3 regions of the Erwinia sp. E602 genome follow, and region 3 is predicted to be linked to each of the others. Evidence: predicted binding sites of a transcription regulator. Region 3 holds the regulator's gene; each other region holds the start of a gene.
The links. The regulator PurR, encoded in region 3, represses purine synthesis genes. The targets are predictions, from matches to a motif close to CANGCAAACGTTTGCNTG.

Region 1: the regulator PurR is predicted to act here: its motif matches at 2,506-2,523, upstream of carA (glutamine-hydrolyzing carbamoyl-phosphate synthase small subunit).
Region 2: the regulator PurR is predicted to act here: its motif matches at 7,490-7,507, upstream of rbsD (D-ribose pyranase).

Annotation. Positions count from the first base shown of each region.
Region 1 covers NZ_CP046582.1:4,051,298-4,062,123, forward strand. Annotated here, with positions in the region: gene carB (carbamoyl-phosphate synthase large subunit) at 1-1,119, opposite strand, end outside; gene carA (glutamine-hydrolyzing carbamoyl-phosphate synthase small subunit) at 1,135-2,283, opposite strand; gene dapB (4-hydroxy-tetrahydrodipicolinate reductase) at 2,752-3,573, opposite strand; gene GKQ23_RS20245 (hypothetical protein) at 4,663-4,977, shown strand; gene ispH (4-hydroxy-3-methylbut-2-enyl diphosphate reductase) at 5,078-6,031, opposite strand; gene fkpB (FKBP-type peptidyl-prolyl cis-trans isomerase) at 6,012-6,482, opposite strand; gene lspA (signal peptidase II) at 6,486-6,992, opposite strand; gene ileS (isoleucine--tRNA ligase) at 6,993-9,812, opposite strand; gene ribF (bifunctional riboflavin kinase/FAD synthetase) at 9,841-10,779, opposite strand.
Region 2 covers NZ_CP046582.1:4,766,881-4,777,706, forward strand. Annotated here, with positions in the region: gene GKQ23_RS23440 (hypothetical protein) at 1-184, opposite strand, end outside; gene GKQ23_RS23445 (DHA2 family efflux MFS transporter permease subunit) at 275-1,675, shown strand; gene rbsR (ribose operon transcriptional repressor RbsR) at 1,672-2,673, opposite strand; gene rbsK (ribokinase) at 2,678-3,607, opposite strand; gene rbsB (ribose ABC transporter substrate-binding protein RbsB) at 3,666-4,547, opposite strand; gene rbsC (ribose ABC transporter permease) at 4,575-5,543, opposite strand; gene rbsA (ribose ABC transporter ATP-binding protein RbsA) at 5,546-7,051, opposite strand; gene rbsD (D-ribose pyranase) at 7,059-7,478, opposite strand; gene GKQ23_RS23480 (YgiW/YdeI family stress tolerance OB fold protein) at 7,674-8,069, opposite strand; gene qseB (quorum sensing response regulator transcription factor QseB) at 8,290-8,952, shown strand; gene qseC (quorum sensing histidine kinase QseC) at 8,952-10,289, shown strand; gene kup (low affinity potassium transporter Kup) at 10,412-10,826, opposite strand, start outside.
Region 3 covers NZ_CP046582.1:2,173,572-2,184,397, forward strand. Annotated here, with positions in the region: gene pykF (pyruvate kinase PykF) at 1-1,022, opposite strand, end outside; tRNA gene GKQ23_RS11290 (tRNA-Val) at 1,379-1,455, opposite strand; tRNA gene GKQ23_RS11295 (tRNA-Val) at 1,481-1,557, opposite strand; tRNA gene GKQ23_RS11300 (tRNA-Val) at 1,597-1,673, opposite strand; gene GKQ23_RS11305 (MATE family efflux transporter) at 1,821-3,194, opposite strand; gene GKQ23_RS11310 (riboflavin synthase subunit alpha) at 3,448-4,113, shown strand; gene cfa (cyclopropane fatty acyl phospholipid synthase) at 4,150-5,298, opposite strand; gene punC (purine nucleoside transporter PunC) at 5,625-6,824, opposite strand; gene punR (DNA-binding transcriptional activator PunR) at 6,938-7,855, shown strand; gene purR (HTH-type transcriptional repressor PurR) at 7,875-8,900, opposite strand; gene GKQ23_RS11335 (YnhF family membrane protein) at 9,196-9,285, shown strand; gene GKQ23_RS11340 (C40 family peptidase) at 9,345-10,193, opposite strand; gene GKQ23_RS11345 (Grx4 family monothiol glutaredoxin) at 10,574-10,826, shown strand, end outside.

The DNA.
Region 1 (10,826 bases), 1.9 Mb from region 3:
ACGGTCATTCGCACCGGCGAACTTTTCAAAGTTGAAGCGTGGGATTTTAGTGACCACGTAGTCGATAGAGGGTTCAAACGAAGCCGGGGTCAGGCCACCGGTGATATCGTTGGTCAGTTCGTCGAGGGTGAAGCCTACTGCCAGCTTGGCGGCGATTTTAGCAATCGGGAAGCCGGTCGCTTTTGAGGCCAGCGCCGACGAGCGCGACACGCGCGGGTTCATCTCGATAACGATCAGACGGCCGTTCTCCGGATTCACCGAGAACTGAACGTTAGAACCGCCGGTCTCCACGCCGATTTCACGCAGTACCGCCAGCGAGGCGTTACGCATGATCTGGTACTCTTTGTCGGTCAGCGTCTGGGCTGGCGCTACGGTAATCGAGTCACCGGTGTGGATGCCCATGGCATCGAAGTTTTCAATCGAGCAGACGATGATGCAGTTGTCGTTTTTATCACGCACCACTTCCATCTCGTACTCTTTCCAGCCAATCAGCGACTCGTCAATCAGCAGCTCGTTGGTTGGCGACAGATCCAGACCGCGTTCGCAGATCTCTTCGAACTCTTCACGGTTGTAAGCGATACCGCCGCCGGTGCCGCCCATGGTGAAGGACGGACGGATGATGCACGGGAAGCCGACGTCAGCGGCAACCGCCAGCGCTTCTTCCATGGTGTGTGCGATACCGGAACGCGCGGTGTCCAGACCGATCTTCTTCATCGCCACATCAAAGCGGCGACGGTCTTCGGCTTTATCAATCGCGTCGGCGGTGGCGCCGATCATGGTGACGCCGAACTCGGCCAGCACGCCCTGACGTTCCAGCTCCAGCGCACAGTTCAGCGCGGTCTGGCCGCCCATGGTCGGCAGAACCGCGTCCGGGCGCTCTTTTTCGATGATCTTACGCACCACTTCCCAGTTGATAGGCTCGATGTAGGTGGCATCGGCCATTTCCGGGTCGGTCATGATGGTGGCCGGGTTAGAGTTCACCAGGATAACGCGGTAACCCTCTTCACGCAGGGCTTTACACGCCTGGGCGCCGGAGTAGTCAAATTCACAGGCCTGGCCGATAACGATCGGGCCAGCACCGAGGATCAGGATACTTTTTATGTCTGTACGTTTTGGCATTTTTTCGCTCCTGATTTATTTCGCGGCAGAACGGTAAGCGTTAATCAGTTCGATAAAGTGATCGAACAGCGGTGCAGCATCGTGCGGGCCTGGGCTGGCTTCAGGGTGCCCCTGGAAGCTGAACGCCGCTTTATCGGTGCGGTGAATACCCTGTACCGTGTGGTCAAACAGTGAGGTATGGGTCACGCGCAGGTTAGCCGGCAGGTTGCTGTCATCAACGGCAAAACCGTGGTTCTGCGCGGTGATCATCACGGTGTTGTTGTCGTGATCTTTCACCGGGTGGTTGCCGCCGTGGTGGCCGAGCTTCATCTTCACCGTTTTAGCCCCGCTGGCCAGCGCCAGCAGCTGGTGGCCTAGGCAGATGCCGAACACCGGGATGTCGGTTGCCAGCAGACGGGTGATGGCGTTAATCGCGTAGTCACACGGCTCCGGGTCGCCCGGTCCGTTAGAGAGGAACACGCCGTCCGGATTCAGGGCCAGCACCTCTTCTGCAGAGGTCTGCGCCGGCACCACGGTCAGGCGGCAGCCGCGATCCACCAGCATGCGCAGGATGTTGCGCTTCACGCCGTAGTCATAGGCCACCACGTGGAACGGCAGCTCCGCAGCGGTTTTCGCCGCCGGCAGTTCATCTTCCAGCGTCCAGCTGCCCTGTGCCCATTGATAGGCATCCGGGGTGGTGACTTCTTTTGCCAGGTCCATGCCTTTCAGGCCCGGGAAGGCTTTAGCCTTTTCCAGCGCCACCGCGGCGTCCAGCGCGTCACCGGCAATGATGCAACCGTTCTGTGCCCCTTTTTCGCGCAACAGACGGGTCAGCTTACGCGTATCGATATCGGCAATAGCGACAATGTTGTGGCGAACCAGATACTCAGACAGCCCTTCTTCATTACGGTAGTTGCTGGCAATCAGTGGTAAATCACGAATAACCAGGCCCGCGGCATGTACCTGAGTGGATTCTGCATCAGCGGCGTTAGTGCCGACATTGCCGATATGGGGATAAGTAAGAGTAACGATCTGGCGGGAATAGGAAGGATCAGTGAGGATTTCTTGATAACCGGTCATTGAAGTGTTGAAAACAACTTCTCCCACTGCCGATCCGGTTGCCCCGATGGCCCGACCGTGGAATTGGGTTCCGTCTTCCAGAACCAAGAGCGCTGACTTAATCAAAACATCCTCCAGGGAATAAACAGTCACAATATCTGCATATTAATTCAGGATTGCCCCTAAAATCAACGTCAAAACTGCCTGAATGCTCAGTTTTTGGCAAATTGCGCGCATTCTAATGATAGCCCCGCCTAATGTCTACCCTGAGAGCCACTTTTTCTTATTTTTTTAACTCACTGAACGGAAAATCAGTAGATTGGCGATAAAAAGGGAACATATCCTGGTGATAAAACCGTTTGCCTGACGGCTTACGCATAAAAACAGAGGGAAAAGTGTGAAAAACCAGACCAAATGGTCAAAATTATTATCTTTGGCGACCAGTAAAATCAATAAAAAGCAAATTTCAGACCGCTGAAACAAAATAAACAACGAAGGTCTTTTTTTTACAAAATAAAAAGGGCAATAAAAATTATTGCCCACTCAATCATAACCTTATGATTGTAATAACCACATCACGATGGTGCACAACACTTACAAATCTTCCAGATTAAGCACGCTTCTCATATCAAAGAGACCTGATTTATGCGCACTCAACCAACCAGCCGCACGAACCGCACCATTAGCGAAGGTCATCCGGCTTGAAGCCTTGTGGGTAATCTCTACCCGCTCACCGATATCCGCAAACATCGCGGTATGCTCACCGACGATATCGCCGGCGCGTACGGTGGCAAATCCGATAGTCTGCGCCTTGCGCTCGCCGGTAATGCCTTCACGGGCGTAAACCGCGTGCTCGTTCAGGTTCCAGTCCATCGCATCGGCAATCGCCTCACCCATCGCCAGCGCGGTGCCGGACGGCGCATCCACTTTATGACGGTGGTGGGCTTCAATAATTTCGATATCCGCGTAGTCGCCCATCACTTTGGCGGCTTTTTCCAGCAGCTTCAGTACCAGGTTAACGCCGACGCTAAAGTTAGCGGCAAACACGATGCCAATCTCTGCCGACGCGGCCTTAATCGCCGCCTTGCCCACCTCATCAAAGCCGGTGGTACCAATCACCATCGCTTTGCCATGCTGGCGGCAAAAGGCCAGGTACTCCAGGCTGACTTCCGGGCGGGTAAAATCGATCAGCACGTCGAAGTCATTTACCACCGCGTTCAGGCTGTCGCTGATTTTCACCCCCAGCGCACCGCTGCCCGCCAGTTCACCGGCATCAGCCCCCACCAGCGATGACCCGGCACGCACCACGGCGGCCCCCAGACGAGCGCCTTCGGCCTGTACAGTGGCCTGAATCAGCTGACGTCCCATACGCCCGGCGGCTCCCACCACGGCGATACGGATTTCTGCGTTACTCATAATTATTCCCAGTCTTATATCAATGCATGCAAAGCGCACACAGATTAACCACGCGTTAACTACTGTGCCACAATTAAAAGCGGATGATTAGAATTTTACGCCAGCGCGCAATCATTATCAGTAAAACGAATTTTTGTAAGGATTCAGAGGGTAAGCGAGTCGGTGCCCGGTTGGCTTGCCTCTTCCGGGATCGTGTTGCTGGTGGGTTCAGTGATTACGTCGTGATTGCGTCGCTGGTGGGCTCTGTGATCGTGTCGCTGCCGAACCCGGAGGCTGGGTCGGCCGTTGGCGGCAGATCGCCGGGTCGCCGTGACCCCATCCATGGGGGCTCGGACGGCGCGTCCATGCGCCGTACGCCCGGCTAACCTGTCCACCAACGGCCTCCCCTCCCAGCTATTGCGTAGCTTTAGTAAAAACCATGCACAGGCGGAGTTATGAGGATTTTGAAGTCTTGAAGACTTGAAGACTTGAAGGGTTTAAGGCAGCAACACAGAAAATTACAGGCAATCGGGGTTTATCCGGATAAGCGGACCTTCGGGCACAGGGACGTGCCCGACAGAGCCCAGGGATGTTACTGGCGTGTCCGCGTTCCGGATAAACCCCGATAAGCCAGGTGCCCGAATCCATAGCGACCCGGCTCCAAAGCCACGCCCCAATACGCCAGCCTCCTGAATCCGCAGCGACCCGGCCCTAAAGCCACGCCCGGACAGGCCAGACTCCGAGCCCACAGCGACCCGCCCCAAAACCACGCCCATTAAACCCGAAACACAAAAAATCTCATGGATACTTTACGAAATAAAGCAGGAAAAGCGGTTATTTAAAAAACATTCATTGAAAAAAAACACGCTGTCCTTTAACAAGGAGTTTTCGGACATCAGGCTGGAGTCACGATGAAGGAAAAGATCTTAATCTTCATACTCTGTTTTTTAATTTACTTTTTCACGGTCTGGCTGGTTATGTCAGTTTTTAAGGACACCTTCCTGCCAGGAAGCACTATCGTGCAGGGGCTGGTTTTTTCTTTCGCTATTTTAATAGCGTTCAGGGTAAAAAAATCATTCTCTGGTAAACACTAATTAAGGAAAATCTGTAATGAAAACACTTTCATTTGTTAACTATCGGTTGGTCAGTGGCGCAGGTGACACATTTAGCGGTGCCGCTCTGGCCGGAGCAGTCGCTGGCGGAGCCGTTACCGGAGGCCTGGCAGGAGCCGCAATAGGTGGTGTAGGCGCACTGCCTGGTGCGCTGGGTGGCGCAGCGCTGGCTGGTGCAGGTTATACAGCGAATCAACTTATTCAGGGATTTCTGGACAATGGCCAGTCGTGGCCAGCAGGCGCAGACTTCAGTTCTTTCGAAATTCTAAATGGATTTCTGAAAAAATCAAAAGAAGGTGGCGGGCCTCTTTGAAATTCAGGCACAGGTCGACGGTTTTACTCGTCGAAACCGATAAAAAAGCATCACCGCTTTATTGCCCGGCAAGCGAACGCTGCCGGGCAATATTTATTTCTTAGTCAACCTGACGCACGTCGACGCGCAGCTCTTTCGGTACTTCGAATACGATGTTCTCTTCGCGGCCGATCAGCTCAATCGCTTCCACGCCGCCCAGCTCGTTCAGACGCTGGATCACCTGCTGCACCAGCACGTCCGGTGCTGAAGCCCCGGCGGTGACGCCCACGCACTTCGCGCCCCTGACCCACTCCTCCTGAATATCTTCAGCGGAGTCGATCAGCCGCGCCAGCTTACCGGCACGCTGTGCCAGCTCCGCCAGACGGTTAGAGTTAGAGGAGTTCTTCGAACCGACCACCAGCACCACGTCGGCATCCTTCGCCAGCACCCGCACCGCTTCCTGACGGTTGGTGGTGGCGTAACAGATATCGTCTTTTCGTGGCCCGACAATCTTCGGGAAACGGGCGCGCAGAGCATCGATCACCTCGTAGGTGTCGTCCACCGACAGCGTGGTCTGCGTCATAAAGCACAGGTTATTCTCATCCTTAACCTGCAGCTTCCACACGTCAGCCGGCTGCTCCACCAGATACATCCCCCCTTTCGGGTTATTGTACTGGCCCATGGTGCCCTCCACCTCCGGATGCCCGGCGTGACCGATCAGGATCGCTTCGGTCCCCTTACGGCTGGCGCGCGCCACCTCCATATGCACCTTGGTCACCAGCGGACAGGTGGCATCAAACAGCATGGTCAGATCGCGGGATCTGGCTTCGGCCCGCACCGCCTGCGACACGCCGTGTGCCGAAAAGATCAGGATCGAGCCGTCCGGTACTTCGCTAATCTCTTCGATAAAGATCGCTCCGCGCTCGCGCAGGCTGTTCACCACATAGCGGTTATGCACCACTTCATGGCGCACGTAGATCGGTGCGCCATACATCTCCAGCGCACGCTCCACGATGCTGATGGCACGATCGACCCCAGCGCAGAAACCGCGCGGGTTAGCCAGCATGATCTGCATGGGTGCCCTCCAGTACCGGATCGATCTCCAGCACTTCTATATCAAAGTGAATGGTCTGCCCGGCCAGCGGATGGTTGAAATCCACGGTGATGGAATCACCGGAGATTTCACGGATCACGCCCGGCATCTCGTTGCCATCCATGCCGCTGAACAGCATGATTGCACCGATCTCCGGTTCGCCGGCCTGGACAAAATCACGGCGCGAAAAATACTGGATCAGATCGGGGCTGATACCGCCAAACGCGTCCTCAGGCGGGAGTGCGAAGGCGTGCTTATCGCCCACCTTCATCCCCACCAGCTGGCTTTCCAGCCCGTCAGACAGGCTACCGTCGCCGAGGCGAAACAGCGCCGGTTTGCCGTTACTGCGCGTTGACTCTGCAGTAGAGCCATCCGCCAGCTTTAAGGTGAAATGCACCAGCACCGCGCTATCGTGCTGTACAGAATCGGTCATGCCTTACCCTTTGCTCTTAGCCGGTTTGCTGGCAGGGCTGATAAACCCTTCCAGCACGATTAATGCTGCGCCAATGCAGATGGCGCAGTCGGCGATGTTAAAGGTGGCAAAATGCCAGTCACCGACGTAAAAGTCGATAAAGTCCACCACAAAGCCATGATATGACCGGTCAAACAGGTTGCCCGCCGCCCCGCCAACGATCAGCGCGTAGGCGATGTTGTTCAGCTTCTTGCTCGCCGGGCTGCGGTACATCATCACCAGCAGCGCCACCACGATGGCAATGGCAATGCCGGCGAAGAACCAGCGCTGCCAGCCGCCGTGATCGGCAAGGAAGCTGAATGCCGCACCGTAGTTGTGCGCATAGAAGAAGTTAAAGAACGGTATCACCGGCATCGTCTCATGCAGCATCAGCGTATCCATAATCCACTGCTTGCTGCCGAGATCGATAACGATGACCAACAGCGCCAGCCACAGCCAGCGCAATCCGGTTGAGAGTACAGGTCGGCTCATTTATGCAAACTTACGTTGTTCGCCGCTGCCCGCGACGTTGGTGACACAGCGGCCACAGATATCGGCATGTTCAGCGTTCTGACCGATATCGGTGGTGTAATGCCAGCAGCGCGGACACTTGTCGCCTGCGGCTTTGTGCAGACCAATTTTCAGGCCTTTTACCGTCTCACTCTGCTGAGCTTCAGCCGGCGCCTGCGCCAGTTCAGCCACCTGCGCACCCGAGGTCAGCAGCACAAAGCGCAGCTCGTCACCGAGGCTGTTCAGCTTCGCGGCCAGCTCCGCGTCGGCATACAGCGTGACGCTGGCTTCCAGCGCGCCGCCGATCTGTTTGTCGGCACGCGCCTGCTCGAGAACCTTGTTGACTTCGCCGCGCACCTTCAGCAGTTCGTCCCAGTAAGCATCGTTCATCGGCTCGCTGGCGTCCAGCGCGAACAGGCCGTCGAACCACTCTTCGGTAAACACGTACTGGCTGCGTTTGCCCGGCAGGTAGCCCCAGATTTCGTCAGCGGTGAAGGACATGATCGGTGCCATCCAGCGCACCAGCGCTTCAACGATATACCACAGCGCGCTCTGGCAGCTGCGACGCGCCAGGCCATCGGCCTTAGCGGTGTACTGACGGTCTTTGATCACGTCCAGATAGAAGGACCCCATCTCTACCGAGCAGAACTGCATCAGGCGCTGTACCACTTCGTGGAAATCATAGGCCTCGTAGGACGCCACGATATCCTGTTGCGCGGCCAGCGCGCGGCCCACCGCCCAGCGATCGACTACCACCATCTCTTCTGGTTTCACCAGGTCCGTTTCCGGATTAAAGCCGGCCAGGTTAGCCAGCAGGAAACGCGCGGTGTTACGGATACGGCGGTAGCTGTCGGCGGAGCGTTTGAGGATCTCGTCCGACACGGCGATCTCGCCGGAGTAGTCGGTGGATGCCACCCACAGGCGCAGAATGTCAGCACCCAGCTTGTTCATCACGTCCTGCGGCGACACGGTATTGCCGAGCGACTTGGACATTTTGCGGCCCTGACCATCGACGGTGAAACCGTGGGTCAGCACCTGGCGGTAAGGCGCTTTGCCTTTCATCGCCGTGCCGATCATCAGTGAGGACATAAACCAGCCGCGGTGCTGATCGGAACCTTCCAGATACATATCCGGCGTATGCCCGCCAAACTCAGGACGCGCGTCCACCACCGAGAAGCTGGTAGAACCGGAGTCAAACCACACGTCCAGCGTATCCGGCACCTTAACGTAATGGTCAGCGTCATCGCCCATCAGCTCGCGCGGGTCGAGATCCCACCACGCCTGAATGCCGTCCTGCTCAACGCGCTGGGCCACTTTCTCCATCAGCTCCAGGCTGTCCGGGTGCAGCTCTTCGCTCTCTTTGTGAACGAACAGTGCCATTGGCACGCCCCAGGTACGCTGGCGCGAGATACACCAGTCCGGGCGGTTGGCAACCATCGACTCAATACGCGCCTGGCCCCAGTCCGGGATCCACTGCACGCCTTTGATCTCTTTCAGCGACTGCGCACGCAGGCCCTTTTGATCCATGCTGATAAACCACTGCGGGGTGGCACGGAAGATGATCGGGGTTTTGTGACGCCAGCAGTGCGGGTAGCTGTGGTGCAGTTTCTCAACGTGCAGCAGCGCGCCTTTTTCACGCAGCAGCTCAACGATCATATCGTTGGCTTTAAAGACGTTAACGCCATCCAGCGTCGGATAGGTACCCGGCAGATAGCTGCCGTCCGGGCCGACCGGGTTGGCCACTTCAATGCCGTATTTCTGGCCGATCACGTAGTCGTCCGGGCCGTGGCCTGGCGCGGTATGCACCGCACCGGTACCGGCATCCAGCGTGACGTGTTCGCCGAGTACCACCGGGGAGACGATCTGCTCCAGGAACGGGTGCTGGAAGCCCTGCAGCTCCAGCGCCGCACCTTTGGCTTCGCCCAGCACCGTCCACTCGCTGACGCCGGCGCGCTTGAGTACGCTCTCCACCAGGTCTTTGGCGAGGATCAGCGCACGGCCGTCAATCTGCACCAGCTGGTAGTCAAATTCCGGGTGCAGGGAGATGGCGCGGTTCGCCGGCATGGTCCACGGGGTGGTGGTCCAGATCACCAGCGATACCGGACCTGCGGCATCCGCCACGCCAAATTTCGCCAGCACGGCGGCTTTGTCCACGGCGTTAAACGCCACGTCGATCGACGGTGAAGTTTTGTCGTAGTACTCGACCTCGGCTTCCGCCAGCGCAGAGCGGCAGTCGAGGCACCAGTGCACCGGCTTAGCGCCTTTGTGCAGGTGGCCATTACCGATGATTTTACCCAGTGCACGGATGATGTTGGCTTCGGTTTTGAAGTTCATCGTCAGGTACGGGCGATCCCAGTCACCCAGCACGCCGAGGCGGATAAAGTCGGCTTTCTGCCCTTCCACCTGCTCGGCGGCGTATTTACGGCAGGCGGCGCGGAATTCGGCCGGGGTGACTTTCTCACCCGGTTTGCCGATCGTCTGCTCCACTTTGTGCTCAATCGGCAGGCCGTGGCAGTCCCAGCCTGGGACGTACGGCGAGTCATAGCCCGCCATGCCTTTCGACTTAACGATAATGTCTTTCAGAATCTTGTTAACCGAGTGACCAATATGAATGCTGCCGTTCGCGTACGGAGGGCCATCATGCAGGATAAAGGTTTTTTTCCCTTTTTTGGCTTCGCGGATGATGCCGTACAGCTTGTCATCATACCAACGTTGCAGCATTCCCGGTTCGCGTTTGGCCAGATCGCCACGCATCGGGAACCCCGTTTCCGGCAAGTTCAGGGTAGATTTATAGTCACTCATCAGATTCTCGATTCCGTATTTCGGTTCTTTAAACCGGTGTTTGCAGCCCAAAAAAAGTTCGGGCAGTCACCACATCGTTAGCAATTTGCTCTTTCAGCGCGTCAAGCGAGGCAAAACGCTGCTCATTACGTATTTTTTTGCGCAGCACCACTTCAATGTGGCGCCCGTAAAGATCGGCCGTTACGTCCAGAAGATGCACTTCCAGCTGCTGGCGGATACCGGCCACCGTCGGCCGGGTGCCAATATTGGCCACGCCGGGCAGCGGGCGGTCGCCAAGGCCACGGACTTCAACGGCATACACCCCTTTCACCGGGGAGACTGAACGCCGCATCGGCAGGTTGGCGGTGGGGAAACCGATAGTACGCCCCAGCGCATCACCGTGCACCACGCGGCCAGAAATGCTGAAGGGGTGCCCCAGCAGCGCACTGGCCTGTGGCAGGTCGTCTTCCGCCAGCGCCTGACGCACGGCGGTGCTGCTGATGCGTTGCCCGTTGTCGCAAAAGGTCTTGGTGCTGATGACACTGAAGCCATATTCGGCACCAGCCCTCTGTAATAACAGGAAATCCCCCTGGCGACCAGCGCCAAAACGGAAATCATCCCCCACCACCAGAAACTGCACACCGAGTTTCCCGACCAGCAGGTCGGAGACAAAACTCTCGGCGGTGTTGGCAGCAAAGCGGTGGTCAAAACGCACGCACAGCACGATGTCGACGCCGGCCTGCTCAAGGTAGCAGAGTTTTTCCCGTAGACGGGTCAGGCGGGCGGGCGCACTGCCTGGCGCAAACAACTCCAGCGGCTGGGGTTCGAACAGCATGACCATCACCGGCAGGTTGCGTTGCTTCCCTTCTTCGCTCAGACGCGCCAGCAGCGCCTGATGCCCGCGGTGCACGCCGTCAAAATTACCGATGGCCAGCACGCAGCCGCGATGGTGTTCTCTCAGATTGTGTATGCCGCGGATAAACTTCATGGCTGGCTCAAATTTGTGGAAATCGGCGGATTATACCTTGTACAGCC
Region 2 (10,826 bases), 2.2 Mb from region 3:
AACCTCTCAACACGCTGGCCTGTAAGCCGTTGTTCCGTGTCGATGGAGGCGCATTATAGGGAGTTCCCGACGGGTGACAAGTGTTTATTGCAAAAAAATGACTGAGAGCCGTTTTTTTGGTCATAAGCGGTAAAAACACACAATAACGGCGCATTAAAAGCGCAATTTCGGCCAGAACAGACATGTAACACCTCCCCGCTGACATAACAGAGCTGCTACTCTCTCTGCGTCAGGTGCACTTTTGGTACCATAACCCTCAATAAAAGGACCACCCATGATCAAATCCGCGCGCAGTATGGCCGGACTTCCGTGGATCGCCGCCATGGCCTTCTTTATGCAGGCGCTGGATGCCACCATCCTCAACACCGCGCTGCCCGCTATCGCTGACAGCCTGCAGCGTTCTCCGCTGGCGATGCAGTCGGCAATTATCAGCTACACCCTGACGGTGGCAATGCTGATCCCGGTCAGCGGCTGGCTGGCCGATCGTTACGGTACCCGTAAGGTGTTCATTGTTGCCGTGCTGCTGTTTTCACTCGGTTCACTGGCCTGTGCGCTCTCCGGCTCTCTGGCGATGCTGGTCACCTCGCGCATTATCCAGGGCATCGGTGGTGCGATGATGATGCCGGTGGCACGCCTGGCGCTGCTGCGTGCCTATCCGCGCAGCGAGCTGCTACCGGTGCTGAACTTTGTCACCATGCCCGGCCTGGTCGGCCCGGTGCTGGGGCCGCTGCTGGGCGGCGCGCTGGTCACCTGGGCCAGCTGGCACTGGATATTTTTAATCAACATTCCGATCGGCCTGCTCGGCATCTTCTATGCCCGCAAATATATGCCTGACTTTACCACCCCGAAACGTCGCTTCGACCTGGCAGGTTTTTTGTTGTTTGGTCTGGGGCTGGTCGGCATTTCCGGGGGGATTGAGCTGTTTGGTGAGCGGGTGGTATCCAGCCTGGTCGCCGGCGGGGTGCTGGCGGGCGGCATTGTGCTGCTGCTTCTATATATAGTACACGCGCGGCGACACCCTTCCCCGCTGCTGCCGCTGCCGATGTTTAAGACCCGCACCTTCTCGGTGGGCATCGTCGGCAACATTGCTTCACGGCTGGGCACCGGCTGCGTGCCGTTCTTAATGCCGTTAATGCTGCAGGTCGGCTTCGGTTACACCGCGCTGCTGGCCGGCTTTATGGTGGCACCGATTGCGCTGGGATCTATTCTGGCCAAATCAACCGTGACGCGCGTGCTGCGCTGGTACGGTTATCGCAAAACGCTGACCGGCATCAGCGTGATTATCGGCGTGCTGATCGCCTCTTTCTCGCTGCAGTCGGCTAGCTGGAGCATTGCGACGCTGCTAATCCCGCTGTTTGTGCTGGGTATGGCGATGTCGACGCAGTTTACCGCGATGAACACCATTACGCTGGCCGACCTGAGCGATGCCAACGCCAGCAGCGGCAACAGCATGCTGGCGGTCACTCAGCAGCTGGCGATAGGTTTTGGCGTGGCGGTCAGCGCCGCCGTGCTGCGCTTTTATGAGAACTTCGATGGCACCACCCTGCAACACTTCCACGCCACCTTCCTGACCATGGGCGCGATCACCGTGCTGTCTGCGGGGGTGTTCCTGCTGCTGAAGCCGGGCGATGGCCGCAACCTAATCAGCGATCGCGATAAGAAGAAGCCGGTTTAACGTTCCCCGACCGAATCACGCTCCACCAGCTCCGGGGTCAGCACCAGCAGTTGCGGGCTGGCACCGGGCTGGTTCAGCCGCTGCAGCAGCGTATCCACCGCCAGCTGGCCCAGTTCATCTTTCGGCTGATGAATGGTGGTCAGCGGCGGGGTCATATAGCGCGCCAGTTCAATATCATCGTAGCCCATCACCGCCATATCCTGCGGCACGGTCAGCCCGGCCTGATAGAGGGCATGGTAGACGCCCACCGCCATCGCATCGTTGCTGGTGAACACCGCCTGTGGCGGCTGCTCCAGCGCCAGTAGCGCATTCATGGCGTTGTAACCGCCCTGGAATTCGAAATCAGCCTCAATAACGTAGCCCGGCAGGATCGGCAGCCCGGTGGCCTGCATCGCCTGGCAATACCCCTCAAGCCGCAGGCGGGCGGGGGTTTTATCCTGCGGCCCGGCGATACAGGCAATGCGCGTATAGCCACGCGAGATCAGAAACCGCGTGGCGATGTCACCGCCCAGCAACGCGTTATCCTGAATGATATCGCTGCCCTGTTCGAACGGAGCCCAGTCCATGATCACCGAGGGGATGGTCGGATAGCGTTTAAGGATATCGGCGGCTGGGGTATGGCTCTCGGTACACATTACCAGCAGGCCGTCCACGCGCTTTTGCAACAGCGTTTCCAGGCTGCGGTTCATACGGTCTTCGTCACCTTCGGTATTGCACAGCACCAGGCTGTAGCCGCGCTCGTAGCAGCTGCGCTCCACGCCGCGCACCACTTCCGAATAGAACGGGTTGCTGCTGGCGGTCAGCAGCATGCCGATGGTGCGGGTCTGATTGATCTTCAGGCTGCGCGCCAGCGCCGAGGGGGCGTAGTTCAGCTGGCCGATCGCCGCGGTCACCTTTTCACGCACCGCCTCGCTGACGAAGCGGTTGTTGTTGATTACGTGCGATACGGTAGAAGTAGAGACGCCCGCCAGGCGGGCGACGTCTTTCATAGTGGCCACACATTTACTCCTGCTGTTGCAAGAAGCCGTCTGTCTCTTCACGCCAGGGAACGGAGGGCTGTGCGCCACGACGGGTGACGGCAATCGCCGCGGCCGCATGCGCGAAACGCACGGCTTCGGTCATCGGCCGCTGCTCCAGCAGCGCGGTGATCAGCGCGCCGTTGAAGGTATCGCCAGCGGCGATGGTGTCCACCGCTTCAACGCGAAAACCGGGCACGCGCTGGCCGTTACCCTGCTCGCTGAGCCAGACGCCGCGGCTGCCGAGGGTAATCAGTACGGTACTGATGCCTTTCGCATGCAGTACCGACGCGGCCTGCGCAGCGGCAGCGTCAGAATCGACGACGACGCCGGTGAGGATCTGCGCCTCGGTCTCATTCGGGGTGATGATATCAATCAGCGCCAGCAGCTGGTCAGACAGCGCCGTAGCCGGTGCCGGATTGAGGATCACCTGAGTATGGTGCTGACGGGCAATCTGTGCCGCCGCCAGTACGCTCTCCAGCGGCGATTCCAGCTGCATTAACAGCGCGTCCGCATCGGCAATCACCTGCTGATGCTGCTGCACGCGGTCGGGGGTCAGTGCCGCATTGGCACCGGCATGAATGCCGATGGTATTTTCACCTTCGCCATTAACAAAAATAAGCGCCACGCCGGTCGGTTCGCCCGCCACTGCGGCAACCGGGGTGATGTCAATACGATCGCTGGCCAGCTGCTGGCGCACGCGCTCGCCGATGTCGTCGTCACCGACGCAGGCGATAAAAGCAATGTCGGCACCGCTGCGCCCGGCCGCCACAGCCTGGTTAGCTCCTTTTCCGCCAAAGGCCACCTGATACTGGTTGCCGATCACCGTTTCACCCGGACGGGGAAAATGGGCCAGGTTAAGGATGTGATCTGCGTTGATGCTGCCAAGGACAGCCAGTTTGCCGGTTTTCGTCATGAGAGTATCCAGATAAGTGCGCCACCCGAAGGTGGCGCGTGCCATGCTTTTCTTTGATTTATTTGGTGACCAGCTTCAGGTCTACCGGGTTAATGGCCTGAACCTTCTGGCCTTTCAGCACTTTATCCGCGGTTTGCACGCCGATAACGCCGATCTGCTCCGGCAGCTGAGCTACGGTCGCGGCCAGTTTGCCGCCTTCGACTGCTTTCACGCCGTCTGGCGTGCCGTCAAAGCCCACCACGAGAACATCAGATTTTCCTGCGGTTTGCAATGCGCGCAATGCGCCCAGCGCCATTTCATCGTTCTGCGCGAACACGGCCTGCACGTCAGGATGCGCGGTCAGCAGGTTCTGCATCACGTTCAGGCCTTTGGTACGGTCAAAGTCCGCTGGCTGGCTGGCCAGGATGTTGAACTTGTGTTCGTCGGCGGCCTGTTTGAAACCTTCACCGCGCTCACGCGCTGCTGAGGTACCGGCAATGCCTTCCAGCTCGATAATTTTCGCACCGTCACCCAGCTTTTTGGCCAGGAAGTTACCGGCAGTCTTGCCGCCAAAGCGGTTGTCAGAAGCGACATGGCTGACCACCGTGCCCTGAGCAGCCACGCGGTCCAGGGTGATCACCGGAATGTTAGCCTGGTTGGCCATCTTCACGGCGTTACCCACCGCATCAGAGTCGGTAGGGTTGATCAACAGCACTTTGGTGCCGCGCACGGTCAGATCCTGCACGTTCGCCAGCTCTTTTGCCGGGTTGTTCTGTGAATCCAGCACGACCAGGTTGTAACCCAGCTTGTCCGCTTCCTTCTGCGCGCCATCCTTAAGAGACACGAAGAACGGGTTGTTCAGGGTAGAGACCACCAGAGCGATGGTGTCTTTAGCCATGGCGCTGGCGCTGAGGGTGGCGCCAAGCAGTACGGCCAGTGCAGTCAGTTTGTTCATCTTCATGTACGTATCCTGTGTAAGGTAAAAGAGTTATTTACTGCTTTTGTTGTCTACCAGCACCGCCAGCAAGATAACCACCGCTTTGACGATCATTTGGTAGTAAGAAGAAACGCCGAGCAGGTTGAGCCCGTTATTAAGGAAACCGAGGATTAACGCGCCGATCAGCGTGCCCATAATGCGGCCTTTCCCGCCGGCCAGGCTGGTACCGCCCAGCACCACAGCCGCAATCGCATCCAGCTCGTAACCGGTACCGGCCGTTGGCTGTGCCGAGGAGAGACGCGCCACCTCGATGGTGCCCGCCAGCGCCGCCAGCATGCCGCACAGCGCGTAAACGATGATTTTTACCCGGTTAACGCTGATGCCGGAGAGGCGGGTAGCCGATTCGTTGCCGCCCAGCGCATAGATATAGCGGCCCAGACGAGTGTGGTGCAGCATGTACCAGGCGGCGAGAAACACGATCGCCATCAGCCACACCGGGGTCGGGATGCCCAGCGGGCGGCCGATGCCGAACCAGCCGAACAGATCCGCGTTGTCGTTGAAACCGGTATTGATCGGGCTGCCGTTGGTATAAACCATGGTCACACCGCGCAGCAGCAGCATCATCACCAGCGTGGCGATAAACGCCTGCACTTTACCGCGGGCCACGATGGTGCCGGTAATGCCGCCAATCAACGCGCCCAGCGCCAGCGCTGCCGCCACCGCTACCAGCGCATTAACTTCCAGGCCGACGATCGACGCCGCCACCGCGCCGGTCAGCGCCAGCAGCGATCCCACCGACAGATCGATGCCGGAGGTGAGGATCACCAGCGTCATGCCCACCGCCATAATGGCGTTAACCGAGGTCTGCTGCAGAATGTTAAACAGGTTTGCCACGGTGAAGAAGTTTGGGCTGAGGCTGGAGACGATGGCGATCAACACCACCAGCGCAATCAGCGACTTCTGTTCCAGCAGCCAGGCCTTACTGATCAGCCGGCGTGAAGGGATAGTTTGCGTACTCATAGTTATGCCAGCTCCGCGCTGTAATGTTTACCTACTGCCGCCGCCATCAGAATTTCCTGCGAGGCCTGTTCAATCGGGAAGTCACCGCTGAGGCGGCCTTCGTGCATTACCAGCACGCGGTCGCTCATGCCCAGCACTTCCGGCATTTCGGAAGAGACCAGGATGATGCTCAGCCCCTCCTCTTTAAACTGGTTAATCAGCTGATAGATCTCTTTCTTCGCCCCGACGTCGACGCCGCGCGTCGGTTCATCAAGGATCAGCACCTTTGGCCGGGTCATCAGGCCGCGGGCAATCGCCACTTTCTGCTGATTGCCGCCGGAGAGCAGGCCAATCGGCTGGTTCATCGACGGCGTTTTGACGTTAAACAGCTTAATAAAGTCGCCCACTGCCAGCTGCTCTTCCGCATGCTTCAGGCGACCGCCGCCGTGGCTGAAGTACTTCAGCGCGGTCAGCGACATATTCTCTTTTACCGACATGCCGAGCACCAGCCCGTCACGCTTGCGGTCTTCAGAGATATAAACGATGCCGTTCAGCAGCCCCTCTTCCGGCGAACGCGCGGTGACGGCCTGTCCGTCGAGAGTCACCGTGCCGGCGGAACGCTTTAACGCGCCGTACAGCACTTTCATCAGTTCGGTACGCCCGGCGCCCATCAGCCCGGCTACGCCGAGGATCTCGCCCTTACGCAGGGTAAAGCTGACGTCATCCACCCCCGGGCCGCACAGATTATCAACCTTCAGACGCACCCCGCCCGGCGCTTTATCCAGACGCGGATACTGATCTTCCAGCTTGCGGCCGACCATCATCTCAATCAGCGACTCTTCGCTGAGCGAGACCACCTCACGCTCGGCGATAAACTGCCCGTCGCGGAAAATGGTAACGTCGTCGCAGATCTCAAAAATCTCTTTCATCCGGTGCGAGATATAGACGATGCCGCACCCCTGCGCCTTCAGCTCGTTGATCACCCGGAACAGCGAGGCGGTTTCGGTGTCGGTCAGGGCGTCCGTCGGTTCGTCCATGACGATCACTTTTGACTCGAAGCTCAGCACCTTGGCGATCTCCACCATCTGCTGATCGCCGATCGACAGATCGCCCACCAGCCGGTGGCTGCTGAAGCGCAGGTTGAGGCGTTTCAGCAGCGCGTCGGCCTCGCTGTGCATTTTGCTCCACTGGATGCGTCCGAAACGATTCACGAACTCGCGGCCGAGGAAGATATTTTCGGCAATGCTCAGCTGCGGGATCAGGTTCAGCTCCTGATGGATGATGCCGATCCCCGCTTCCTGGGACGCTTTCGGCCCGTTGAAGGTGGTCTCTTTGCCCAGCCAGACAAAGCTGCCGGCGTCACGCTGATAGATGCCGGTCATCACCTTCATCATGGTCGATTTACCCGCGCCGTTCTCGCCCACCAGCGCCATCACGCGGCCGGGGTAGACGTTGAGCGCGGCACCGGAGAGGGCTTTCACCCCCGGAAACGATTTTTCGATGCCTTTCAGTTGCAGTAAAGGTTGCATAACGGCCTCAGAAGGTCACGCCAGCGCTGAGGATCACATTGGCATACGGAGAGCACTCCCCGCTGCGAATGACCGCCTGGCTGCTTTGAGTTTGTTGTTTGAACTGAACGTGACTGACGTAATGAAGGGTAATAAGGTTTCCCTGGTGTTGTTGCAATGTTTCAAGCAGCGTGAGCAGCTGGGCGTGGAGCTGCGGATTATGCTGTTTAATCTCTTCCGCAATCGTAGCACTCTCGACCTGCATCTCATCCGTTACCGCCTGCGCCACCTGTAAGAAGCTGGGAATACCGTGAGTTAAGGCCAGATCGATACGTTGCGGGCCGTGCGGCACCGGCAGGCCGGCATCGCCAATCACGATGGTGTCGGTATGGCCGAGGCGCGCGACCACGGTTGAGATATCAGAATTCAGTAAGGTGCCTTTTTTCATTTTCCACTCCAGAGCGAAACGTTTCGCTGAACTGCAGTGTAAGAAACAGGCAGGGGAAAACAATCGGGAAAATGCGAAAATGTGATCGCTATCGAAACGTTTCGCTGACGCGGGCGGGCAATTTGCTTTAGGGGTAAAATGGCAGCGGTTCCACTGCCATTACGGTGACATTTTTATGACGCGGAGCTATCTCCGTCAGGGAATTTTACGTACCTGCTTTACGTCCAGCTCGACGGAGTTGAAGTCTTTATCCAGTTTACCCTGCAGTTCAACCTTATCCTGCGGGCCGATGGTCTGCCCGTCCCAGCGTTTATGGTCGATCTCCACCTGCAGGGTGCCGGTAGCATCACGGAACTGATAGTCCTCATCGCCCACCCGCTTTTCGATAGTGCCGCGCAGCGTCACCCAGGCATCATCCTTCATATCCAGCGCCTGCTTCACGGTGACCAGGCTGCCATCAGGTCCGCTAAAACCGCCCTGCTGCGTATGCGGTGAGGCGGCGTTCGGGTCAACAAACCCACCCTGCTGTACGGCCAGTACCGGGGTAGCCATCAGGGCGGTAATCGCCAGCAGCGCGGCTGATTTTTTCATCGTCATTATGTGCTCCTTTCTTCCTGAACAGGGCAGCCATCGCTGCCGGATACGTGCTGTTGAGCGGTCATTACAGCAAAGGGTTCTTAACAGGATCTTAAGGCGCAGGCGGCGGTGGCGATTTTTCTTCAGGCTGCGTAAATCACGGCAATTTCCGCCTCGCGCCCTGTACAGCACGACGGATGCTTCGTATAACTCCGTTAACTGAGAGGGAGAAACGATGAGAATTTTGCTGGTGGAAGATGATCGCCTGATCGGCGACGGCCTGCAGGCCGGGCTGGGAAAACTGGGCTTCAGCGTGGACTGGTTCACCGGCGGCACGCAGGGAATGCAGGCGCTGAGCGCCGCCCCCTATGACGCGGTGGTGCTGGACCTGAGCCTGCCGGAGATCGACGGGCTGGCGATCCTGCGCCACTGGCGGCAGCAGGGCCAGGACGAGCCGGTGCTGATCCTTACCGCCCGCGACGCGCTGGAGCAGCGGGTCAGCGGCTTACAGCAGGGTGCCGACGACTACCTGTGCAAACCCTTTGCCCTGAGCGAAGTGGCGGCTCGCCTGCAGGCGCTGATCCGACGCCGCCACGGCCAGCTGCAACCCACCCTGCAGCACGGCGGGCTGGTGCTCAACCCCGCCGCGCACACCGCCACCCTGCACGGCGAATCCTTACCGTTAAAGGCGCGCGAGCTGGCGCTGCTGGAACTGTTCCTGCTCAACGCCGGACGGATCCTGACCCGCGCGCAGCTGGAGGAGAAGCTGTACGGCTGGGAGGATGACGTCTCCAGCAACGCGGTGGAGGTGCATATTCACCACCTGCGTAAAAAGCTCGGCAGCAGCTTTATCCGCACCGTCCACGGCGTCGGCTACGCGCTGGGGGAGGCGCCGTGATGCCGCACAGCTTACGCCTGCGTCTGATGCTGGGCTTTCTGCTGCTGAGCCTGCTGTGCTGGGGCGCGGCGGCGGTCGGCACCTGGTGGCAGACGCGGCACAATATCAATCAGCTGTTCGACACCCAGCAGATGCTGTTTGCCAAGCGGCTGACCACCCTGCAGCAGCAGCCGGTAGCGGATGCCGGGCCGCTGCCGAAAAGCAAAAAAATGCTGCGCCACCACCGCGGCGAGCAGGATGACGACGCGCTGGCGTTTGCGGTGTTCAGCCGCGACGGCCGCATGCTGCTTAACGACGGCGATAACGGTCGCAATTTTCTCTGGCACCCGGGTCAGGACGGCTTCAGTGACGGCCAGCTGCGCGGCGATGACGACCGCTGGCGGCTGCTGTGGCTAACCAGCGCAGACGGGCAGTCACGGGTGGTGGTCGGCCAGGAGTGGGAGTATCGCGAGGATATGACCCGCGATCTGGTGCAGGCCAGCCTGCTGCCCTGGCTGCTGGCGCTGCCGGTGATGCTGCTGCTGATGCTGTGGCTGGTCAGCCACCAGCTGTCGCCGCTTAAGCGTCTGACCCATCAGCTGCGGCAGCGGGCGGCGGACGATGCCGCACCGCTGGCGGATAACGGCGTACCGGCCGAGGTGCGTCCGCTGCTGCAGGCGCTTAATCAGCTGTTTGCCCGCATCAGCCAGACGCTGCTGCGCGAAAGGCGCTTTACCTCCGATGCCGCCCACGAGCTGCGCAGCCCGCTGGCGGCGCTGAAGGTACAGACCGAAGTCGCGCAGCTGGCCCACGACGATACGGCCATGCGCCAGCACGCGCTGGTGAACCTCGACCACGGCATCGATCGCGCCACCCGACTGGTGGATCAGCTGCTGGTGCTGTCACGGCTGGACGACGGCCAGCCGCCGGAGGTCGCCATGCTGGACCTCACCGACCTGCTGCGCCAGGCGATCGTTGAGCAGGATGCGCTGGCCCAGGCGGGCAAGGTGGAGCTGCGGCTGGAGGCGCCCGACACGCTGCACTTCCGCGGCAACCCGCTGCTGCTGGCGTTGCTGCTGCGCAACCTGCTGCATAACGCCATTCGCTACACACCACCGGGGGGAGAGGTCGTGCTGCGGCTGCAGCCGGGCCGGCTAGTGGTGGCCGACAACGGGCCAGGGGTGGATCCGGCGCTGCTGCCCCGGCTGGGGGAACGCTTTTACCGGCCTCCTGGCCAGGCGCTGTCGGGCAGCGGGCTGGGGCTGTCGATCGTGCAGCGGATTGCCCGGCTGCACGGCATACGGGTGCAGCTTAGCAATGGTGATGAGGGCGGGTTAAGGGTGACGCTGGCGTGGTAACGAACAACATCGCCGCGGCGGCTCTGATGAGTCAGCGCGACGATGTTATCCTGGCTTCCGGCTTTACGAGCGGTACTGGTTTAGCCCCTGTTCTGCCAGGCGCACCTGGCAGAACAGCAGCGTCAGATTTCCACCTGCGTCCCCAGCTCAATCACCCGGTTAGGCGGGATCTCAAACTGATCCGGCGCGCGCAGGGCGTTACGCTGCAGCGCCATAAACAGTTTGCCGCGCAGGCGCAGGTACCACGGGCGTTTGCCGATAATCAGCGATTCGTGGGACATAAAGAACGAGGTCTCCATCATCCGGCAGTTCAGCCCTTCCAGCCCGCAGCGGTGGAAAATTTCCTCGACGTTAGGCGTTTCACGCCAGCCGTAGCTGGCCACCACCCGCCAGAAGGTCGGTGACAGCTGCTCGATGGTCACCCGCCTGACGTTATGCACGTAGGGCACGTCCTCGGTGCGCAGGGTCAGCAGCACCACCCGTTCGTGCAGCACCTTGTTGTGCTTGAGGTTATGCAGCATGGCAAACGGGATGATG
Region 3 (10,826 bases):
CTCTTCATCACGCGGTCGGTACGCTCGCAGATGGTTGCCATGATGGTCACGGACTCCAGCGGATATTTACCCTTGGCGCTTTCACCCGACAGCATCACCGCATCGGTACCGTCCAGGATGGCGTTCGCTACGTCACCGGCTTCTGCGCGGGTAGGGCGCGGGTTCTTGATCATCGAGTCCAGCATCTGGGTGGCGGTGATCACCACTTTACGCGCGTGGTTACACTTCTTGATCATCATCTTCTGCGCGAAGATCACTTCTTCTACCGGGATTTCCACGCCGAGATCGCCACGGGCGACCATGATGCCGTCAGAAGCTTCGAGGATCTCGTCGAAGTTGTTCAGGCCTTCCTGGTTTTCGATCTTGGAGATGATCTGGATGTGCTCGCCGCCGTGTGCTTTCAGGTGTGCGCGGATCTCTTCCACGTCAGAACGCTTACGGATAAAGGAGGCGGCAACAAAGTCGACGCCCTGCTCGCAGCCGAAGATCAGGTCGCGTTTGTCTTTTTCCGCCAGCGCAGGCAGCTGGATTGAGACGCCCGGCAGGTTAACGCCTTTGTTCTCGCCCAGGTCACCGTTGTTCAGCACCTTACAGACCACGGTGGTATCGGTGATAGCAGTCACTTCCATGCCGATCAGGCCGTCATCCACCAGCACGGTGTTGCCGACTTTCAGGTCAGCGGTGAAACCGGTGTAGGTTACCGCAACCCGCTCGTTATTACCCACGACCGACTGGTCGGTGGTAAAGGTGAAGATCTGGCCAGCTTTCAGCGAGGCATCAACGCCGCCTTCCAGCTTCATGGTACGGATTTCCGGGCCTTTGGTATCCAGCAGGATCGCCGCCTGATGGCTGGTTTTCGCCATTACGTTGCGCAGGTTGGTGATGCGCTGGCCGTGTTCGGCATAGTCGCCGTGGGAGAAGTTCAGACGCATAACGTTCATGCCGGCATCCAGCAGGTTGGTCAGCATCTCTTCAGATTCGGTTTTCGGGCCGATAGTACAAACGATTTTGGTCTTTTTCATGACGGTTATCTATTAAGTTGTGATGGATGATAAAAATGACTTCCGCCGGTAACACCAGCGAAAGAGGAATTGGGGGCCGGGCGCGTGATTTGCGTTAGTAACGGGTTCAGGGCGTAGAGAAAAGGTTGAGGCGTGGTTTTGGCGCAGGCGCAGCAGAGAGTTGCGCAACAGGTGTTAGTGTTATATTGATGATCTGCCATACGCTGAAACCATTCAAGTGAAACAACGCTGCGTATTATAGTCGCTAAGTGTGCGAAAACCAATTAAAAAGCGTCAGCTTTGTAACGTTTTTAAAACAAGTTGGTTTTGTTGCGCAAACGAGCTGGTATTAATAATCAGGGAGAAGGGGAGCGATATGGTGCGTTCTAGAGGACTCGAACCTCCGACCCCCACCATGTCAAGGTGGTGCTCTAACCAACTGAGCTAAGAACGCAGTACTGATGTTGCTGCAGATAATCTGGTGCGTCCGAGTGGACTCGAACCACCGACCCCCACCATGTCAAGGTGGTGCTCTAACCAACTGAGCTACGGACGCATCGTTTATCTTTTGCTTCACTTTCTGTCTGCAGAAAGCTGGTGCGTCCGAGTGGACTCGAACCACCGACCCCCACCATGTCAAGGTGGTGCTCTAACCAACTGAGCTACGGACGCACTGTGCTGTCTGGGTGACAGCGGGGACGAATATTAACGACACCCCGCACGGCTGGCAAGGAGAAAAAATCAATTTTGCCTCTGATTGCTGCGCATCTGTGCGAAGCGCAGCAATTTTAAGCATTTGTCACCAAAAAAGCCGCAAAATTAACGTGCTGCACGCGCGAGGATTTGCGCGGGCGGCTGTTTCTGCAGACGACGCATGCGCCAGATCATCATCACCGCCGCCGAGGTCAGGCCGAGAATAAAGCCGGTCCAGAAGCCTGCCGGCCCCATCGGCGGCACCAGCCAGCCGGTCATCGCCAGGATGTAGCCGCTCGGCAGGCCCACCACCCAGTAGGCGACAAAAGTAATAAAGAAGATCGCCCGGGTATCCTTGTAACCGCGCAGAATGCCGCTGCCAATCACCTGCACCGAATCGGAGAACTGGTACAGCGCGGCCAGCAGCATCAGGGAGGCGGCCAGCGTTACCACCTGCGGGTTGTCGGTATAGAGCTGCGCGATCTGTTCGCGGAACACCACCGTGAACAGCGCGGTAAGGCAGGCCATGCAGATGCCGACGCCCTGCGCGGTCCAGGCCGCCACGCGCGCCTCTTCGGTCTGCCCCTGGCCAAGGCGGAAACCGACCCGAATGGTGGTGGCCACCCCCAGCGACAGCGGCAGCACGAACATCAGCGAGCTGAAGTTGAGGGCTATCTGGTGACCGGCGACCTGCACGATACCCATCGGCGAGACCAGCAGCGCCACCACGGCAAACAGCGTTACTTCAAAGAACAGCGCCAGCGCCACCGGCAAGCCAAGGCCTACCAGCCGCTTAAGCACCTTCCAGTCCGGCGGGCTGAAGCGGGTCGGCAAGCGGATATCACGCATTGAACCGGCCCGGCTGACCCACAGCTTCATCACGATAAACATCACCCAGTAGACCGACGCGGTTGCCACGCCGCAGCCCACGCCGCCCAGCGCCGGCATACCAAAGTGGCCGTAAATAAACACGTAGTTCACCGGAATATTGACCAGCAGCCCGAGGAAGCCCATTACCATGCCCGGCTTGGTTTTCGCCAGTCCCTCGCACTGATTACGCGCAACCTGGAAAAACAGATAACCCGGCGCGCCCCACAGCAGCGCGTGCAGGTAGCCAATCGCCTTCTCGGCCAGCAGCGGATCGACGTTGTGCATCGCGCCGATCGCGTAGCCTGAGTGATAAAGAACCACCATAATCAGTAGCGCAACCAGCCCGGCCAGCCAGTAGGCCTGACGCACCTGGTGTGCAATACGGTCGCGGCGGCCTGCACCGTTCATCTGCGCCACCACCGGTGTCAGCGCCAGCACCAGGCCGTGACCAAACAGAATGGCGGGTAACCAGATCGAGGTTCCCACGGCGACGGCGGCCATATCCGTGGCGCTTACGGCGCCGGCCATCACGGTATCAACAAAGCCCATTGACGTTTGCGCAACCTGCGCAAGGATCACCGGGATCGCCAGAGTCAGTAACTGACGCGCCTCTGTAAAGTACTTCTGCACGAAAACACCTTTATCGTTAGAGTAAGTCTTGAATAACTGCACGTAGGGAAAAACGGCTGGAGGAAACAGACGACTCCATTTCCACAGTAATAGTAGAGCAGGTGGTCTAGTTTAATGTTCGATGGCAAAATAGCCAGTCTTCTGTAATAAAATTAGCCCGTTAAGTCACGCTTATTCCGCAGGAGGATTTGGCTTTACCGGTCAGACAGGGCAAACTAGGGCCAGCGAAAACACACTGACAGAGGCAAGCGCTATGTTTACCGGTATTGTGCAGGGCACCGCAGAGGTGCTGGCAATTGAAGAGAAGCCAAATTTCCGTACTCACGTAATCAAAATGCCTGAGGCGTTGTTACCCGGCATCGAACTGGGCGCATCGGTTTCGCACAACGGCTGCTGCCTGACGGTGACGGAAGTGGACGGCGACCGGGTCAGCTTCGATCTGATTAAAGAGACCCTGCGCATCACCAACCTCGGCGATCTGGAGGCGGGCGACACGGTTAACGTGGAGCGGGCGGCGAAGTTCAGCGATGAGATCGGTGGGCATCTGATGTCCGGTCATATTATGACCACCGCGGAGATCAGCAAAATCATCACCTCGGAGAACAATCGCGAGATCTGGTTCAAACCGCAGGACGCCAGCCAGATGAAGTATATTCTGCACAAAGGCTTTATTGGTATCGACGGCATCAGCCTGACGGTAGGTGAAGTGACCCGCACTAAGTTCTGCGTGCACCTGATCCCCGAAACGCTGGCGCGCACCACGTTGGGTGCCAAACGTCTCGGGCACCGCGTAAATATTGAAATTGACCCGCATACCCAGGCGATCGTTGAAACCGTTGAGCGGGTGCTGGCCCAGCGTGAAGCCGTGCTGGCGGCAGCGGCAGCTGAAGCTCTGCTGCGTCAGCCAGAGCAGGACTAATATCAAACAGGCGACCCGCAGGTCGCCTGATTTCCGCTAGCGCGCAACCCGCAGGCCGCCTTCGGCACCGCGGGTAAACACGACCTGCCACAGCTGAATATCCCGTGCGCGAAACGCCCCGGCGCAGACGTTGAGGTAGTAGGTGAACATGCGTTTAAAGCGTTCATCATAGTTGCCGGCCAGCTGTGGCCAGGCGGTGAGGAAGCGCTGATACCATGCCATCAGCGTCAGATCGTAGTCCGCCCCGATATTGTGCCAGTCTTCAACAATGAAATGCGGCTCGCTGACGTCGGCAATATGGCGCACCGAGGGCAGGCAGCCGTTGGGGAAGATATACTTGTTGATCCAGGGATCGACGTCGCTGTTGGTTTTATTCGCGCCGATGGTGTGCAGCAGGAAAATGCCGTCGGGCTTTAAATTACGATCCACCACCTTAAAGTAGGTGGCGTAATTTTTGGGCCCAACGTGTTCAAACATGCCCACCGAAACGATGCGGTCAAACTGCCGGTCAAGGTCGCGATAGTCCTGCAGCAGAATGGTCACATCCAGCCCGTCACAGCGCTGCTGCGCCATCTTTTGCTGCTCGGCGGAGATGGTCACGCCGTAAACGCTGACCCCGTAGTGGCGCGCCGCAAACTCGGCCAGCCCGCCCCAGCCGCAGCCAATATCCAGCAGCGACATGCCGGGAGCCAGCTGCAGCTTCTCACAGATCATTCTGAGCTTGGCTTCCTGCGCCTGTTCCAGCGTGGTGGCCTCTTTCCAGTAGCCGCATGAGTACTGCATATAAGGGTCAAGCATCAGTGAGAACAGATCGTTGCCGAGATCGTAATGCTCCTTGCCGACGATCCACGCGCGTTTGCGCGACTGCAGGTTGGTGAGGCGGGCCACCAGCACCCGCAGGGTGTCTTTAAAACGGTGAGGGATCTGCTGGTCAATATGCGCCTGCAGAATACGCTGGATAAACTGGTCGATACGTTCACACTGCCACCAGCCGTCCATATAGCTCTCGCCCAGCCCCAGTGAGCCTTCCTGCAGCACGCGCTTAAAAAACCCGGGGTGGCTGACCTGAATATCCCAAGGCCGCGAACCGTTAATGGCCACGTCCGCCTGGCTTAACATCTCATGAACGATGCGATACCACGGATTATCTTCAAGAATCGTTTCTTCAATACACGATGAACTCATAGCTTCTCCATCACCCTGTGACTGAAACCTCAGAAAAAGGATAGTCAATTTCTGCAAGTTTGTGAGAGAAGTCACGGCAGATTGCCGTGGCTTGAAATCCGACGTTTAAAGAGGATTGATGCAATGCTGCGAGGCCGTAACGCGTGCTGCGTCGGAAACACCATGACGACCTTGTCAGGTTGTAATGCCGGTCTTTTAACGGCTAAAAGACCGGCTTGCTAAGCGGTTAATAAAAGGCTGTTTTATCGTTTTTTGGCGAGTATATGCTCACCCGTGAAAATATTCAATGGCTTATCTTTAGCCTGCGAATCAATCGCATTCCGCGTTTACTGCTGCTCCTGCTGCGCCAGCAGCCGGGCCTGTTTCGCGGCTTTGAACTGTAGCAGATAGCCGAGAACCGCCAGTAAAATGGTCAGCAACATCACCTGCGCCGTGGTATGTAACGCGGCGTCAATGCCGGCAGAGACGGCGAGGCTGGCGGCAAAGCACAGGCCCAGCTGCAGCATGTTCTGCAGCGCGGCGGCCTTACCGGTGGCCTGCGGGAACGGCAGCAGCGCGTTAGAAACCACGATCGGATAGATCGCGCCGTTGGCCATCGCCATGCCGCAGAACGGCACCATCAGCGCCACCAGCGAGGGCTGCGCTTCGCGGGCCACCAGCCACAGCGCAAATATGCTGATGCTGTAAAACAGCAGCAGCCACGGCAGCAGCTGGCGGCCGCTCAGGTGATTAAGCAGTGCGCGGCAGCCAAAACCGCCCACCAGGAAGGCGATGGTCTGCGGCACGTAGCTGAGGCCAATATCCGCCGGCGACAGGCCGAGGGCACCGAGAATAAACGGCGAGCCGGTCAGCCAGGCGAAAAAGCTGGCCGAACAGGCGGCGTAGATCGCCACGTTACCGCTGTAGACCGGCGACTTCATTAAGGTCAGAAAACCGGTGGCCGGGCCGGCCGCCTCAGTGGTGGCGGCGGGGCGCGCGCGCGGTGACTTCAGCAGCAGCGTCATCAGGATCAGCAGCAGGGTAATCACCAGCAGGGCGATAAAAATCGCCCGCCAGGAGAGCGCCGACAGCAGCCAGGCGCCAAGCAGCGGAGCCAGCGCCGGCGACAGCGCTACCAGCGGCATAATGGTGGCGAACACCCGGTTGGCTTTTGCGCCCTGATAGCGGTCCACCACCAGCGCCTGCCAGCTGACCGCGGCGGCGCAGACGCCGACCGCCTGCACAAAGCGGCAGACCAGCAGGGCGGTGGCGGAGTGCACCCACAGCATCGCCAGGCAGCCGACGGCGAACAGGCTCAGCCCCATCAGCAGCACCGGCTTACGCCCGATGCGGTCCGAGAGTGGCCCCCAGATCAGCTGCGCGCAGGCAAAGCCGGCGAGGAAGATGCTCAGGCTGGCGCTGATGCCGCTGGCGCTGCTCTGCAGATCCTGCTGCATCACGCCGAAGGCCGGCAGGTACATATCGGTGGCGAGGAAACCCAGCATGCTCAGCAGCGCCAGGTAGATCATAAATCCGAAAGATTGCATGTGAAGGTGCTCTTTGATGAGTTTTTTTTCGGCTGGCAGTGTAAAGGGACGGCTAACGGCTTGTGAAATGGTATTATTCGCCACCTGATGTGAAAAAAATTGAAGGGAAGGCTATGTGGTCGGAACACTCTCTGGAAGTGATTGATGCGGTAGCAAGAACCGGCAGTTTTTCCGCAGCGGCGGCCGAACTGCATCGCGTGCCTTCCGCCATCAGCTATACGGTGCGTCAGCTGGAGCAGTGGCTGGCGGTCAGCCTGTTTGAGCGGCGTCACCGTGACGTGGTGCTGACCGAGGCCGGGCGGGTGTTCAGCGAAGAGGGGCGAGCTGTTATCAAAAAAATGCTTGCCACCCGCCGCCGCTGTCAGCAGGTGGCCAACGGCTGGCGCGGTCAGATCAGTATCGCTGTGGATCGCATCGTGCGGCCGGCACGCACCCGCCAGCTGGTGGTGGATTTCTATCGCTACTTTCCGGATATCGAGCTGCACCTGTCGCAGGAGGTGTTCAACGGCGTGTGGGATGCGCTGGCCGACGGCCGCGTCGATCTGGCGATCGGCGCTACCCAGGCGATCCCGGTGGTCGGGCGCTTCTCCTTCCGCGATATGGGCAGTCTGAACTGGCGCTGCGTGGTGCAGCCGGGCCATCCGCTGTTGCAGACCGCCACGCCGCCGGACGAAGCGGCGGTGCGCGAGTGGCCGTCGCTGGTGCTGGAGGATACCTCACGCGCGCTGCCGAAGCGTACCACCTGGGCGCTGGACAATCAGCGCCGCATGGTGGTGCCGGACTGGGAAAGTGCCTTTGACTGTCTGCGGGCCGGGCTGTGCGTGGGGATGGTGCCCGGGCACCTGGCGCAGCCGCTGCTGCAACAGGGGCTGCTGCAGGAGCTGACGCTGCTGGCCCCCTATCACGCCAGCCCCTGCTATCTGAGCTGGACGGAGCAGAACGCCTCACCGGCGCTGGCGTGGTTGCTGGACTACCTGGGGGATACGGAGACGCTAAACGCGGAGTGGCTGAGCGAGCAGCCTGGCCGCTGAGGCAGGCCGCCCGGAACGGCTAGCGGCGGTAGTCGCGGAACGGACCATCGGCCACCGAGCGGCGTTCGATCAGCGTCGGGTGTACCTCGATGGTCTGCGGCTCTTCGCGCTTGCTGGTAATACGATCCAGCAGCATATCGAAGGCGGTTTCGCCGAGGCGCTCTTTGGGCTGATGCACGGTGGTCAGCGCCGGTGAGAAGTAGCGCGCGTTGCGCACGTTATCGTAACCGATCACCGAAATATCCTGCGGCACGCGCAGCCCCATCTCGTCGGCGGCGCAGATCGCCCCCATCGCCATGATGTCGCCGCCGCAGAAGATCGCGGTTGGGCGCTGTTTCTGCATCAGAATTTGCTGCATGGCGCGATAACCTGACTCCGGCTCAAAGTCACCCTGTACCAGCCACTCCGGGCGCAGGGTAATGTTGGCTTCCGCCAGCGCTTTAAGAAAGCCGGCGTGACGGCCGCCGCCGGTATTGCGCTCCAGCTGCCCCGGAATGGCACCGATATCGCGGTGGCCGCGTTCGATCAGGTAGCGCCCGGCCAGATAGCCGCCTTCAAAGGCGTTATCGAGAATGGTGTCGGTGAAGTCGCCGTGCGACTCGCTCCAGTCCATCACCACCATCGGAATATTACGATTATCTTCCAGCATGCCGATCAGCGTTTCCGGGTATTCGGAACACATCACCAGCAGGCCGTCGACGCGTTTCTGCGCCATCATCGACAGATACGCCTGCTGCTTCTGCAGGTCGTTATGGGCGTTACCGAGGATCAGCGTGTAGCCTTTGGCAAAACAGCGGTTTTCCACCGCCTCAATTATTTCGGCAAAATAGGGCGCTTCGCTGGAGGTCGCCAGCAGGCCGATGGTTTTGGTATGGTTAACCTTCAGGCTGCGTGCAACCGCACTTGGGGAGTAGTGCAGCTCTTTGATTGCCGCCCAAACCGCTTCACGCGTCTCTTCCGCAACAAAACGCGTTTTGTTGATCACATGAGAGACGGTGGTGGTGGAGACACCGGCAAGCTTCGCCACATCCTTAATTGTTGCCATTCAAATAGTACTCCTGATGTTATCGCAACCTGTTGATAACAAAATGGTTAAACGTTTGCGCTAGCCGCGCGATTTTCTGCACCTGGTGTCAGGTGTCAGGCGCTGTCTCACAGGGTCGGGAAGGGATGATTTCGTCCGAAAAAGTGACATGCATTGCTGGCTAAATGCCGTTTTGCTGATGTTGCGCAACGGAATGGCGGATTCTAGCAAGGCTGCGCCGAGAAGACGAGATTTTTACGGTTAACTGTGGGAAAATTATCAGGCTTAATTTTAATAAGGTTATTAAGGGGCAGCCATGAGTACCGATCTGAAATTTTCACTGCTGACCACGGTTGGCGCACTGGCGATGATCATTGCTTTCAGCTTTACCGCCGTCATGCACTGAGCCATAAAAAAAGGGAGAAGCCAGGCTTCTCCCTCTCTGCCTTAATCCGCCAGACCCGCTTAGCGGATGGTTTTAGGCGTCATCATCCGGCGCGCACCGATGTAGTGCTCCTGCCAGTAGTCTTCGCTCAGCGCGCTAACCTGAATATCTTTGCCGGTGCGCGGTGACTGAATAAATTTCCCGCCGCCGAGGTAAACGCCCACGTGATCGGCGGTACCGCGGCCGTTAATGCGGAAGAACACCAGGTCGCCTTTCTCCAGCTGGTCGCGTTTTATCTGTGCCGCATCGCGCAGGTGATACATCTCATTGGCGGTGCGCGGGATCTTGAACTTCACCAGGTCTTTATAGGCGTACCAGACCAGGCCACTGCAGTCGAAGCCGGTTTTCGGTGAGGTGCCGCCCCACTGGTAGGGTTTACCCAGCTGACCCATCAGCTTGTTCATCGCCGTTTCGCGGGCCTTCTGGTAGCGGGCGCGGTGCGCCTTGCTCAGCTTAAGCGGCGCATCGCCATCTTCCACCAGCAGCGCTTTGCGTTCACCTTTCTGACGCCCGTAGCGTTTTTTATCGAGCTTCGCCGTGGCATTTTTTGCCGTGGCTTTGGTACGCGCGGTTTTGATCGGGCTGGCGGGCTGCGCGGCGGTTTTCTTCTTCAGCTTAAGCTTCTGCAGCGTGGCGGTGGTGGCTTTCTTCAGCGGGGTTTTCTCTTTCACTTTCTTAACCAGCGGCTCTTTCACCTTTTTGGTGGTTGCCGCCTTCACCGGCCGGCGTTTACGCCGCTCATCATCGCGCGCAGCCGAGCGGTCAGCCTTGTGCTGGCTGGCGTTAACAGGGGCATGTGGCGATGCGTGTGCCACATTTAAGAACAGCTGTGCCAAGGCCAGCGTGATAAGGGTGATAAGTAAACGCATCGGTCCCATTAACAGTTTGTGCTCTGCACCATCCCGCAGCGCAATTGGATAAGAATTTTCTGCATTAAAGCAGAAGGCCTCGATGATTCTAATCTAACTTTTAAACGGAGGGTTAGGTGTTTTTTGTTTCAATCCTGCAATAGATTTAAACGGCGTTAAATTAAACACTTTCAGATGCTTATCGCAGCGATTTAATTGACTCAGATCAATATCGGCGCTGCATCAGCCAGAGGAAAATGTTATTTTGTATGTATCATTTTGCAAATAGCGCTCTGGATCACATTGTCCATGCGGAAAATGTCGTTTTCATCGCCAGGGCAGAATCGTTACAATACAGAAACACGAATATCCCTTTTTTGTCGTCGCGTACTGAGGAAGTCATAATGAGTACTGTTGAAAAAATCCAACGCCAGATCGAAGAAAACCCTATTTTGCTCTACATGAAAGGGTCGCCAAAACTGCCAAGCTGTGGCTTCTCTGCTCAGGCTGTACAGGCGCTGTCGGCGTGCGGTGAGCGTTTTGCCTACGTAGACATTCTGCTGAACCCGGACATCCGTGCTGAGCTGCCGAAGTACGCCAACTGGCCTACCTTCCCGCAGCTGTGGGTGGACGGTGAGCTGGTCGGCGGTTGCG